DNA from 2 places in the Gordonia caeni genome. Region 2 is predicted to be linked to the other one. Evidence: riboswitches for the same ligand, from Rfam matches in the RefSeq annotation. Region 2 holds a riboswitch; the other holds the start of a gene.
The links. Region 2 has a riboswitch for thiamine pyrophosphate ahead of ABD732_RS14190 (3-oxoacyl-ACP reductase). Riboswitches for the same ligand answer to the same signal wherever they lie in the genome.
Positions count from the first base shown of each region.

Region 1 (7,720 bases), on a different contig from region 2:
GTACTGCGTCGTCAACAGCACGGTGATGCCCTGCTCCCGCAGGGTGGCGACGGTCTCCCAGACCGCGGTGCGGCTGCGTGGGTCCAGCCCGGTGGTCGGCTCGTCGAGGAACAGCACCGACGGACGGGTGACCAGAGCGGCGGCGATGTCGACCCGCCGCCGCATGCCCCCGGAGAGCTGCCCGACTCTGCGTGAGGCCACCTCGCCCAGGTCGAACAGGTCCACCAGTTCCCCGGTCCGCCGGGCGACGGCGGCGCCGCGCAACCCGGTGAGCCTGCCGAAGAAGGACAGGTTCTCCGCGGCGGTGAGCCCCTCCATGAGGGCCGCGTACTGCCCGGTGAGCGAGATCAGCTCGCGTACGCGGTCCGGCTCGGCGGTCACCTCGTGCCCGTCGATCCGGGCGGTGCCCGCACTCGGCCGCTGCAGGGTCGCCAGGATGGAGACCGTGGTGGTCTTACCGCTGGCGTTGGGCCCGAGCAGACCGAGGATCGTCCCCCGCGGCACCTCGAAATCGATGCCGTCCAGGGCGGTGACGCTGCCGTAGGTCTTGCCGAGGCCGGCGACCTCGATGGCCGGCGCGCTCACTGGGCGTCACCGGTCCGGGCCGGGACGACGAAGGGCGCGACACTGCCGAGCTTCTCGCAGGTCTCGGTGAACTCGCGCTCGGGCGTCGACTGCCCGACCACGCCGGCGCCGGCGCGCAGCCACGACCGGCCGTCCGCGGTGAAGATGCTTCGCAGGGCGAGGGTGGCCTCGAGGGCGCCGTCGGCGGAGGCCACCAGCACCGCCCCCGAGTAGAGCTCGCGGCGATCGGGCTCGAGTCGATAGATCGCCTCGACGGCGGGGGCCTTCGGAATGCCCGAGGCGGTGATCGACGGGAACAACACGGCCAGTGCGCGCCACGGCCCGGCCGTCGGCGCCAGTTCGCCGCGCACCGTCGAGGCCAGGTGCTGCACGCTGCCGCGGTCGCGGACCTGCATGAACTCACTGACCGCGGTGGTCCCGGGCAGGGACACGGAGGCGATCTCGTCGAAGCAGGCCCGCACGGACATCGCGTGCTCGGCGATCTCCTTCTCGTCGGCGAGCAGCTCTGCACGCGCCGCGGCGTCCGCGCCGGCCGAGACGCCGAGGGCGCGGGTGCCTGCCAGCGGCTCGGTCACCACCTCGCCGTCCGCCGAAGCGGCCACCACCAGTTCCGGGCTGAAGCCGGCCGCGGCGAGGTCACCGAGCCGCAGCAAGTACGACCGCGCCGGGTTGTTTCCCGCCCGGCCGCGGGCGTAGGTCTGCGGCATGTCGATGTCGAAGGGCACCTCGACGCGCCGCGACATGATCACCTTCTGGTAGTCGCCGCGCCGGATCTCGGCGATGGCGGTGCCCACCCGCCCCCGGTAGTCGTCGCGGTCGTCGTCCACGGCGATCGGCAGCGCCGCCTGCGGGGCCTGCGCCCGTGCGGCCAGTTCGGTGAGCCGGCCGGTGAGGTCCGGGTCGCCGCCCTCCACCTCCAGATGCACACCGTCCGGGCCGGTCGTGAGGTGCGCCTGCACGTGCGGAACGATGAAGTGCGCCAGCACCACGTCGGCGGGCACGTGGTCGGCGAGGCCGTGGTAGGGCGCGCAGAAGTCGAAACCCACCCATCCGTAGAGGCGCCAGTCGGGCAGCTCCAGGTCGGCCACCGCGGCCGCGAGCGCGGCGGCCGGGTCGTCGGTCCAGCCGTAGGTGCGCGTCCGGGCGCCGGTCTCCGGCTGCTCGAGGGTCACTTCCCCCTTGGTCAGCACCACGCGCGCCCGGGGGCGCGCCGCGAACGTCCAGCGGCCGTCCCGCTCGTAGACCACGTGGTCGCCGAACTCGCCCGAGGAGGCCCAGGCCGCACAGATCTGGGCGATCCGGGTCACTTGGTCGCGCCCGGTCGCCGCCACCGTGTCGGTCATCTGCAGGGGCACTGAGACCATGACCTGCTCTCCCTCGTACTCGTCGACTCCGTCCCACCCTCAGCCATTAGGGAAGGCTAATCTACTGATCAGATCGGATAGTAAAGACGATAGCTAAGGCTTCCCTAAAGACAACACTCAGGAGCAACGCAACCCGATGACCTCCACCACACGCCCCGACCTGATCGACGGCTATCTTCCGCCCGTCAGCGACGCGCAGCAGCGGTACCGCTCGGCGGGATCGTTCGACGAGGCTCCGCTCTGGTCGGCGGTGGAGCGGACCGTCGCGGCGACGCCGGCGGCACCGGCGGTCACCGATGCCACGACCGGCACCACCCTCAGCTACGACGAACTGTGGTCGGCCGCCGCCGCCCGCGCGGCCGGTCTCGCCGGCTCCGGCATCCGTCCCGGCGATCGAGTGGTGGTGCAGCTGAACAACTCCGCCGCCTTCGCGGTGACCCTGCTGGGTCTGCTGCGGGCCGGCGCCGCACCGGTGCTCACCCTGCCCGCTCACCGGATCAGCGAGATCGCCCACTTGGCGGCCGGCTCGGGCGCCGTGGCGTACTTCACCGAGGACGACCGCCGCGGCTTCGACTATCGCGCGCTGGCCCGCGACCTGCAGAGCCGGGTGCCCACGGTGCAGCAGGTCTTCGTCGACGGCGCCCCGGGCCCCCACTCCCCCCTGCCCGACGGCGACCCGCGGGACTGTCCCGACCACACCGCCGACCCGGACTCACCCGCACTGTTCCTGGTGTCCGGGGGCACCACCGGTCTGCCCAAGCTGATCCCCCGCTCGCACAACGACTACGCCTTCAACGCCCGCCGCTCCGCCGAGATCACCGCACTCACCGCGGACGACGTCTACCTCGCCGCCCTGCCTGCGGCGCACAACTTTCCGCTCTGCTGCCCGGGCCTGCTGGGCATGTTGCGAGTCGGCGGACACACCGTGCTGACGCCGAACCCGAGTCCGGACAGCGCGTTCGGGGTGATCGAGAAGCACCGAGTCACGGTCACTGCACTGGTGCCCGCACTCGCCCAGCTGTGGTGCGCCGCTACCGAATGGGAGCCGGCGGATCTGTCCTCGTTGCGCCTGCTGCAGGTCGGGGGCGCCAAACTCGCCGAGTCCGATGCGGCGGCCATCGACGCCGCCTTCGGGCCGGTGGTACAGCAGGTCTTCGGCATGGCCGAGGGGCTGATCAACTACACGCGTCTGGACGATCCTCGCGATCTGGTGCACCGCACCCAGGGCCGCCCGATGTCGGAGTTCGACGAGGTCCGCATCGTCGACGCCGACGGCGCGGACGTCCCCGACGGCACCGCGGGCGAATTGCTGGTCCGCGGTCCGTACACCATCCGCGGCTACTACCGGGCGCCCGAGCACAATGCCCGCAGCTTCACCGCCGACGGCTACTACCGCTCCGGCGATCGCGTCCGACGCCTGCCGTCGGGCCACCTCGCGGTGACCGGACGGATCAAGGACACCATCGTCCGGGGCGGCGAGAACGTCGCCGCAGACGACGTCGAAGAGAACCTGCTGGCGCACCCGGCGATCGGCCAGGTCGCCGTGGTGGGCGTCCCCGACGACGCGCTCGGCGAGCGGATCTGCGCCGTGGTGGTGCCGTCCGGCCCGCGCGCGGGGCTGGACCTGCCGTCGGTGCGCGCCTTCCTCACCGAACGAGGCCTCGCCTCGTTCAAACTTCCTGATCAGTTGGAGTTCGCGGGCAGCCTGCCGGTGACCGCCGTGGGCAAGATCGACAAGCCGGCGGTACTCGTCCTCATCGGCGTGGCCAGTGGGGAGTCGTAACGCAGTTGTGACTGGTGTGACTTGTGAACGCTCCCGCCGAGGGCTATACCTGATGTGAGGAACATCACAGGAGGTGAGCAATGCACCGGATATCGCGACGCCCCAAGCCGCCCCGGCCCGCCCGTGCGATCCTGCAGCAGATCTCCGAGGTCGTGCACAATCCGGTTCGGGAACGCTTCGAACTCTGGATCGCCGGCGACCTGGTCGGAGTGCTCGGCTACTCGGTCGACGAGACCGGCGGCCAACGGACAGCGACCATCCTGCACACCGTGCTCTACGACGAATACAGCGGCCACGGCCTGGCCACCAGGCTGACGGGCACCGCCGTGGACTTCATGCGCGAGAGCGGCATGCGCGTACGGCCCGTGTGCAGCTTCACCAAGCACTACCTGGCGTCCCGTCCGGGCGCGGCCACCTTGGCACCGGCCTGATAATTAGCCTAGGCTTACCTCGTTCAGCGACGAGGGAGCGGGTATGACGACATCGGTCAGCGGGCGCGGCTGGCAGGGCGCGGTGATGAAGCTCTTCAACGCCGACGACTTCGAGATCACCGTGACCCGCACCGAGGCGGTGACCGAGCACTACCTCCGACTCGGCTTCAGCGGCGGCGGCCTGCTCCAGAAGATCCCCGTGCATCCGACGATGTGGGTCCGGGCGTGGTTCGAAGCCGGCGGCTCCCTGCACCAGCGCGGCTACACGCTGGTGGACCCGGACCCCGAGTCCGACACCTTCGACATCGAGTTCGCCCTCCACGACGGCACCGCCGCGCACTGGGCGGAGCAGGCGGAACCGGGCGACGTCCTGCCGGTGACGGTGATGGGCAGCGACTTCGCGATCGGCGACCCGGCTCCGGCGGGGTGGCTGATCGCCGGCGACACGGCCTCGCTCCCGGCGATCAACTCGCTCCTCGACGCCCTGTCGGCGGCCGGGTCACCGGCGCCGGCGACCCTCTGGCTCGAGTACCAGCACGACTCCGACCGGGATCTGCCGCTGCATCGGCGGCCGCAGGACACCGTCACCTGGATCCCCCGCGAACGCGAGGGCGCGACGCTGGTGGAGACGGTGCGCGTGGCCGCCGAATCCGGAATGGACACCACCGGCTACCGCGGCTGGGTGGCCCTGGACAGCAAGAGCACCCGCGCGGTGACCGGAATCTTCCGCAGTGACTTCGGGCTCGGCCGCAAGGGCGTCAAGTCGATGGCCTACTGGAAGGTGGGCAAAGCCTTCGCGTAGGGTGGCGCTCACAACTGCACACACGGGGGCTCTCGCGAACCGAGGGCTGAGAGGGCGACAGGCGGTCGCCGACCGTACGAACCTGTCCGGATAATGCCGGCGTAGGGAGTTCCTCTTGAGCACGTCTGTCCCCTCTGCACGCCCCTCGGCCGATGAGCACACCACCGGTGGCGTCACCCTCGGCCCCATCGAGGGAAGCACCAAGCACTACCTGGCCGACGGCGACCTGCGTATCCCACAGCGCCGCGTCCACCTGACCAACGGCGAGCACCTCGACCTGTACGACACCTCCGGCCCGTACACCGATCCGGAGGTCGAGATCGACGTCGAACGCGGGCTGCCGCCGGTGCGCGGTGCGTGGCGACGGCCCGCACCCATCGACGGTGCCGCCACCCAGCTCGCTTGGGCACGAGCAGGTCTGGTCACCGCGGAGATGCGGTTCATCGCCGCTCGCGAAGGATGCGACGCCGAACTGGTGCGCAGCGAGGTGGCCGCCGGCCGCGCGGTGATCCCGGCCAGCCATCGGCACCCGGAGTCCGAGCCGATGATCATCGGCAAGGCCTTCGCGGTGAAGATCAACGCCAACATCGGCAACTCGGCGGTCACCTCCTCGATCGAGGAGGAGGTGGAGAAGATGGTCTGGGCGACCCGCTGGGGCGCCGACACCATCATGGACCTGTCCACCGGCAAGGACATCCACGTGACCCGCGAGTGGATTCTGCGGAACTCCCCGGTCCCGGTGGGCACCGTGCCGATCTACCAGGCGCTGGAGAAGGTCAACGGCGACCCGGCGGCCCTCACCTGGGAGATCTACCGGGACACCGTGATCGAGCAGGCCGAGCAGGGCGTGGACTACATGACCGTGCACGCCGGCGTGCTGCTGCGCTACGTGCCGCTGACCGCGCGGCGCGTCACCGGCATCGTCTCGCGCGGCGGCTCGATCATGGCCGCTTGGTGTCTGGCGCACCACACCGAGTCGTTCCTGTATACGCACTTCGACGAACTCTGCGAGATCTTCGCCCGCTACGACATCACCTTCTCGCTGGGCGACGGCCTGCGCCCGGGCTCCATCGCCGACGCCAACGACGAGGCCCAGTTCGCCGAGCTACGCACCCTCGGCGAACTCACCGCGATCGCCAAGAGCCACGGCGTGCAGGTGATGATCGAGGGCCCCGGGCACGTGCCGATGGACAAGATCGCCGAGAACGTGCGCCTGGAAGAGGAACTGTGCGAGGAGGCGCCGTTCTACACGCTGGGACCGCTGGCCACCGATATCGCACCGGCCTACGACCACATCACCTCGGCCATCGGCGCGGCGATGATCGCCCAGGCCGGCACCGCGATGCTCTGCTACGTCACCCCCAAGGAGCACCTCGGCCTGCCGAACCGGGACGACGTGAAGACCGGGGTGATCACCTACAAGATCGCCGCCCACGCCGCCGATCTGGCCAAGGGACATCCGCGCGCACAGGAACGCGACGATGCACTCTCCAAGGCGCGCTTCGAGTTTCGCTGGAACGACCAGTTCAACCTCGCCCTGGATCCGGACACCGCCCGGGAGTTCCACGACGAGACGCTGCCCGCCGAGCCGGCCAAGACCGCGCACTTCTGCTCCATGTGCGGGCCCAAGTTCTGCTCGATGCGGATCTCCGCGGACGTGCGCGCCTACGCCGAAGAACACGGCCTGGTGACCGCCGAGGACATCGACGCCAAGCTGGCCGCCGACATGGCCGCCAAGTCCGACGAGTTCCGCCGCTCCGGCGGCGAGGTCTATCTGCCGCTGGAAGCACTCTGATGATCCTCCCGGCGACTCCCCCCACCACTCCCACGCCACTGCCGCCACCGGAACCCGGCGCCGTGCCGCGCCGGGTGATGACCGTGGCCGGGTCGGACTCCGGCGGCGGCGCGGGCATCCAGGCCGATCTGCGCACCTTCGCGCTGACCGGGGTGCACGGCTGCGTCGCCGTCACCGCGGTGACCGTGCAGAACTCGCTGGGTGTGACGGGCGTGCAGGAGATCGATCCGGAAGTCGTCGCCGCACAGATCGATTCGGTGACCGCCGACATCGGCACCGAGGCGGTGAAGACCGGCATGCTGGCCTCGGCGCCGATCATCGAGGCGATCGCCGCCGCATTCGGCCGCGCCGGTATCGGGGCCGATGGGCCGATACCCCTCGTGGTGGACCCGGTGTGCGCGTCCATGCACGGTGACGCGCTGCTGGCGGCCGACGCACTCGGCACGCTGGTGGGCCGGCTCCTCCCGATGGCCACGCTGGTGACGCCGAACCTCGACGAGGTGCGGCTGATCACCGGGATCGACGTGGTCGACGACGCGACGCAGGAAGCCGCCGCCGCCGAACTCCATCGGCTCGGCGCCCGGTGGGCGCTGGTCAAGGGCGGGCACCTGCGCGGCAGCGAACGCAGTCCGGATCTGCTGTTCGACGGCGCCCGGTTTCACCGCTTCGACGCCCCACGCGTGGACACTCCGCACGACCACGGCGCCGGGGACACGCTCGCCGCGGCGGCCACCGCCGCACTGGCGCACGGACTCTCGGTCCCCGAGGCCGTGGCCTTCGCGAAGGACTGGGTGACCCGCGCCCTGACCGCCGCCTATCCGCTCGGCGCCGGCCACGGACCGGTCAGTCCTCTGTGGCGAGTGGCGGAATCGGCTGCCCGCTGAGCAGCAGCGCGCGGCACTCGGTGGGCCCGATGCCCACCTTGGCACGGAACCGGTTGCGGAAGGTCGCGACCGACGT
Region 1 covers NZ_BAAAZW010000011.1:49,360-57,079, forward strand. The annotation lists gene ABD732_RS16410 (ATP-binding cassette domain-containing protein) at 1-585, opposite strand, end outside; gene ABD732_RS16415 (salicylate synthase) at 582-1,928, opposite strand; gene ABD732_RS16420 ((2,3-dihydroxybenzoyl)adenylate synthase) at 2,086-3,732, shown strand; gene ABD732_RS16425 (GNAT family N-acetyltransferase) at 3,813-4,163, shown strand; gene ABD732_RS16430 (siderophore-interacting protein) at 4,207-4,965, shown strand; TPP riboswitch at 4,978-5,090, shown strand; gene thiC (phosphomethylpyrimidine synthase ThiC) at 5,081-6,760, shown strand; gene thiD (bifunctional hydroxymethylpyrimidine kinase/phosphomethylpyrimidine kinase) at 6,760-7,644, shown strand; gene ABD732_RS16445 (AraC family transcriptional regulator) at 7,604-7,720, opposite strand, start outside.
Region 1: linked by a shared signal. The riboswitch ahead of thiC (phosphomethylpyrimidine synthase ThiC) and the one ahead of ABD732_RS14190 (3-oxoacyl-ACP reductase) in region 2 are both predicted to bind thiamine pyrophosphate.

Region 2 (5,613 bases):
GGCCGAATCAGCCGAATCACACAGCGGTGTTCACCCGTGTTTCAGAGATCGAGCTCCACGTCCGAGCACGCCATCGCCGTGCACACGGTGATGCGCTCCTGCGGCGCCGCGTCGGTCTCCAGGTTCACCGTGCCGGCCAGCTTCGGCGTCACGCAGGCGCGGCACAGGCCGCGTTCACAGCCGGTGGGGACCGCGATGCCGGCCTGGGCGGCAGCCTCCAGCAGCGTGGTGGCGCCGTCGATCTCAACCGAGCGGGCGCTGCGCCGGAAGCTCACGGTGTAGCGGCGGCCGTCGTCGGCCGGGCGGTCCAGTTCCGGCGGCGAGAACGATTCGGCGTGGAATCGGTCATCGGGCAGACCGAGCCCGGACAGCCACCCCCGGGCCAGGTCGATGAGCACCGGCGGGGCGCAGACGTACGCCTCGCGTTCGGCGACGTCCTCGACGTAGTACTCGACGAGCTCCGCCGACAGCTGCGCGGTCGTCACGTCGGGACGGGCCGAGGGCGCATCGGTGAACAGGTGCAGCCGCACCCCCGCACGCCGCGCGAGCTCCTGCAGCTCGGCCTCGTAGATGATCGAGCGGTCGTCCCGGTTGAAGTAGAGCAGGACGGCGTCCGGCGCCGGGGTGGCCCGGGCGAGGCGGCGCAGCAGGCTGATGATCGGGGTGATGCCGACGCCCCCGGCGATGAACAGCGACTTGTCCAGCGGCGCCGGGACGTCGAAGTCGCCCGACGAGGCGGGCGGGCCCACCAGGGTGACCCACCGGCCGGCCCGCAGCTGATCGTTGAGCCGATTGGACACCCGGCCGTCGGCGACGCGTTTGATGCAGATGTCCATGGTGTCGGCGGCGGAACTGTCGGAGGTCAGCGAGTACTGCCGGACCAGCTCTTCCCCGTCGACGTCGACGCGCACCGAGACGAAGGCTCCGGCGTCCCAGGTGACGTCGTCCCAGCCGCGGGGCCGCGCCAGCCGCACCGACATCGCCTGGCCGTCGGCGACCGGGGTCGCCGAGAGCACCCGCACGGGCACGTCGAAGAACCGCGGCTTGCCCAGATACGGGGAGTCCGGCAGCACCTTGTAGGCGAGGCCGTAGCCCAGCCGACGCGCGAGTTCGCGCGGCCGGGACAGCAGACGCACCGGGTGGCCCTCCTCCTGATCACCGGCCGGGGCCGACAGCCGGGTCAGCGTCTTGGCGATGAGCGGGACGGTGTCGAGCAGTGGGGTCTCGTTGTACGGCAGACCGTGCCGTTCGGCGATGGCCCGGACCTCCGGGGCGATCTTGCGCTGCATCGACGGCGGCAGGTCCGGGAACAGGTGGTGTTCGACGTGGGTGTCCAGGCCGCCGTAGAAGATGTGGAAGCCGGGCCGGTTCTCGAACGGCACCTCCTCGTGCAGGAGCCGCTCCAGGGAGGCGTCGAGTTCCGGGCTGGGCAGAAAATTGCGGGTCGCGCGGATCTGCCGCTCGTAGTACTGGTCGGCGGTCTCGTCGGGTCCGGGGTCGGCGAACAGTTCCAGTTCGCCGGCGTGGTGCTCGATGAACACCAGGAACAGCACCGACATGTAGCCGGCGACCCCGCCGGCGTAGTTGGCCAGCAGGGCCTGCAATGCACGCGACCGGGCGGACAGCGGCTCGGCGACGTAGCGCCGGCGGGCGTCGCGCGCGGCGATCCGCGCGGGTGACCGCAGTGTCCAGGAGCTGAAGAAACGGCGGTTCTCCACCTGCCGGGCCACGTTGGCCAGGAAGAACGGCGCCGCCTGCGGCGACATCGCCGCGAGAGCGCTGATGATCGCGGTCTGCGCGACGTGGTGGCCGAACCAGTCCTGCCCGGCGCTGCCGCGCATGATGCTGTAGCCGAGGTCGTGGTCCTTGCCGACGATGTTGGTGTTGGGGTGATGGCCGACGTGGTGCATCACCTTCCAGTGGTCGACGTCGACGTTGAAGTCCCAGTGGTAGCGGTCGGAGTGGTACTCACCGTTGCCGGGCAGGTGGTCGTAGCTGCCGTGAATGATGTTGTGCCCCAACTCGGAGAACTGCATGAGCCGGTAGAGCATCTCGAGGGCCGCGGCCCTGCGGATGGCGCGCGGTCCGCCGTCACGCAACAGCTCCAGGCGCCGCGCGTCGATCGCTTCGCCGTAGGCGGTGACGTTGCGGATGTGGGCGAGGTCGGTCTCCCCCACGTCGGCCTTGGCCCGGACGTAGAGCGCTTGCAGTTCGTCGGCGAGGCCGGACCGGGCGGCGACCGCGCCGGCCGCGGCGAGGGTGACAGTCATACCGGTGACCATAGTCACGAATCGATCCGATGTGTTTGGATGGGCGGCGACACGGGGTGCCGCGACCGCGGCTGAGATCAGACCCGTCGAACCTGCTCCAGTTCGCACTGGCGAAGGGATGGTCGAGATGACTGCTGCACGGCCCGATTCCGCACTGCCCATTTCCGAACAGATCGTGCTGATCACCGGCGGGGGCCGCGGCCTCGGGGCTCGGCTCGTCGCCGCGTTCGCCGATCAGGGCGCCCGGGTGGTGATCAACTACCGCTCGAGCGCGAAGGCGGCGCAGCAGCTGGCCGACCGCTACGGCGCCGACCGGGCGCTCGCCGTCGCCGCCGACGTCACCGACACCGCCGCGGTCGCGACGCTCTTCGACACCGCGGCAACGCATTTCGGCGGACCGGTCACCACGGTGGTGAACAACGCGCTGCCCGACTTCTCCTTCAACGGCGACGCCCGCGCGTCCGCCGACGAGCTCACCTGGGCTGAGCTCGACCAGCAGCTGCGCGGCATCCTCGGCGGTGCGCTGAACACCATTCAGGCGGCTCTGCCCGGCATGCGGGCGGCCGGCCACGGGCGGATCATCAACGTCGGCACCAACCTGTTCCAGAATCCGGTGGTCCCGTACCACGACTACACCGCCGCCAAGGCCGCCCTGCTGTCGCTGACCCGCACCATGTCCGCCGACCTGGGGCCCGACGGCATCGCGGTCAACATGGTCTCCGGCGGGCTGCTGCGCACCACCGACGCCAGCGCGGCCACCCCCGACGCCGTCTTCGACGCGATCGCGCAGGCCACGCCACTGCGGTCGGTGACGACCCCGGAGGAGTTCGCCGATGCGGTGCTGTTCTTCGCCTCACCCTGGTCGCGGGCGGTGACCGGCCAGAACCTGGTGGTCGACGGCGGTCTGGTCAAGGACTGACCGGACCTTCACCGGGTCCTCATTCCGGCCCGGGCACTCCGAGCCGGGCGGCCACCTCGTCGCCGCCGATCTGCCGGACGAACTCCGGGTCCCCGCAGACCACCAGTTGGTCGCGGGCCCTCGACAGCCCGACGTAGAGGCGTTCGGTGGACCGCTCCTGCGGCTCGTGCTCGTTGAGGGCCAGCACCACCACCCGGCGCTCGAGCCCCTTGAAGCCGAGGACGTGACCATAGAACACCTGCTCGTCGTCCCAGAAGGTGTCCCAGTAGCCGGCCGGGCCGAGCTCCTGGCGGGAGACCTGCTCGGGGTGCCGGCTGCCGGTGGTGAGCAGCGCGATGTCCTCGGGCCGCCAGCCGTCGTCGAGGAGCAGATCGACCTGATCGTCGGCGGTCACCACGGCGTCGCCGGGGGCGCAGGCGACGAAGCGCGCCTCGGGTCCGTCGCCGCCACGCAGCCGCATCCGCTGTCCCACAAGGGGCTTGAACACGGTGGCGATCTGCCGGGTGTTGCGCATGTTGTGGTCGAGCACGAGGGGCACCAAGGAGACCGGTGGCGTTCCGTGCCGGTCGAACACCCGTTGCGCCTCGTCGCTGAACACGTAGATGCCGTCCTCGTCCGGGTCGTTCAGACAGGCCAGCATCGGACGCCACCAGGCGTCGGCGAAGTCCTGCGCCTCGTCGATGACGATCGCGTCGAACCGGTCGGCGGGGTCGAGGTTCTCGGCCAGCTCGGCCATCTGCCGCGGCAGTTCGTCCTCCCAGAACTGCGCGGCGTCGGAGGTCCGGATCGATTCGTCGGGCCCCTCGGCGGCACCCCACTCGATCCCGAGCTGGTGGAACTCGCCGACGTAGGCCGGCCGATCCCGGTAGCCCCACTGCGCCACCACCCGGCCCAGGTAGGAGGCCAGGCCGTGCGAATAGCAAACCAGCGCCACCCGCTGCCCCGCCCGCGTCAGGCGTCGGGCCTGCTCGAGCGCCAGGTACGTCTTGCCGCTGCCGGCACCGCCGCGCACCTCGACTCGGTTGATCAGGCGGATGGCGCCCAGCAGCGCGTTCTGCTGTTCGGTGATGAGGTCGGCGGCCGATTCGTTCTCCATCGACCGGGCGACCACGTCGCGCTGCGGCAGCCCGCGGCCCTGGAGCGCGGTGTGCAACTGCTCGATCCCGGTCGCGGTGAGATACGGGTGGTCCTGCTTCTTGGTCAGCGGGACCCGGCGGATCAGCGGAAGCAGCTGGTCGAGCTGGGTGCGGTCGATGATCTTCCAGCGCGGGCAGTCCGGCAACGCGAAGTCGTCGGCGATCTCCGCGTGCGGGAAGACCACCATGTGGTCCCAGCGCAGACGGCCCTGGGTCCAGGCGGGATGGGATTCGACGTACTCGCGCAGCGCGTAGCAGGCGCCGCGCGCCTGTTCGACGGGCTCGATCCGCTTGGCCGTCTTGCCCTGCCGCCAGTACTCGCCGTCGTGCCAGACCTCGCCGCCCTTGACCTCCAGGCAGACGATCCCGGCGCCCTCGATCGCGACGACGAAGTCGGCTTCGTGATCCTTCACGTGATCGGTGACGCGCTGACCGAAGATCACCGCGTCCTCGTCGAGGAGCTGATCACCCAGGAGATTCCAGACCGTCTCTTCGGTGGCGTTCACGAAACGCGGGTCGTCGGGCGACATCTGCGGCACTGAAAGACCTCCGGTATCCGAGCCTGAGCAGCAGTCTGTCAGACCTCGCCGACAGTCGCGGCCGTGGACACGCGCCTCGCCCGGCCGGCGGGTATCGTTCTGGCATCTTCTCTGCCCCTACCCGCCGAAGGATTGCCGTGGCCACTGGACTGGTTGCCCTGCTCGACGACATCGCGGCGCTCACCCGCGCGGCCGCGGCCTCGATCGACGACATCGGCGCCGCCGCCGGGAAGGCGACCATCAAGGCGGCGGGCGTGGTGGTCGACGACACCGCGGTGACGCCGCGGTACGTCGACGGCTTCTCCCCCGACCGGGAACTGCCGATCATCCGCCGCATCGCACTCGGCTCCATCCGCAACAAGCTGCTGATCATCCTCCCGGTGGCGATGATCCTGAGTCAGTTTCTGCCGCAAGCTCTCCCGTACCTGCTCATCGCCGGCGGCCTGTACCTCTGCTACGAGGGCGCGGAGAAGGTCTACGAGGGCCTGGTCGGCGGCCATCACCAGCAGAGCGGACCGGCCCCGGGCCAGAGCAAAGCCGAGTTCGAGGACGCGATGGTCGGTGGCGCCGTACGCACCGATCTGATCCTGTCCGCGGAGATCATGATCCTGTCGCTGTCGTCGGTCGAGAGCGAGCCCTTCTTCATCCGGCTGGCGGTCCTCGTCGTCGTGGCCCTGGTCATCACCGCCCTGGTCTACGGGGTGGTGGCGCTGATCGTGAAGATGGACGACGCCGGGCTGGCGCTGGCC
Region 2 covers NZ_BAAAZW010000008.1:132,664-138,276, reverse strand. The annotation lists gene ABD732_RS14195 (fatty acid desaturase) at 42-2,270, opposite strand; TPP riboswitch at 2,313-2,407, shown strand; gene ABD732_RS14190 (3-oxoacyl-ACP reductase) at 2,398-3,189, shown strand; gene ABD732_RS14185 (NERD domain-containing protein) at 3,209-4,864, opposite strand; gene ABD732_RS14180 (DUF808 domain-containing protein) at 5,002-5,613, shown strand, end outside.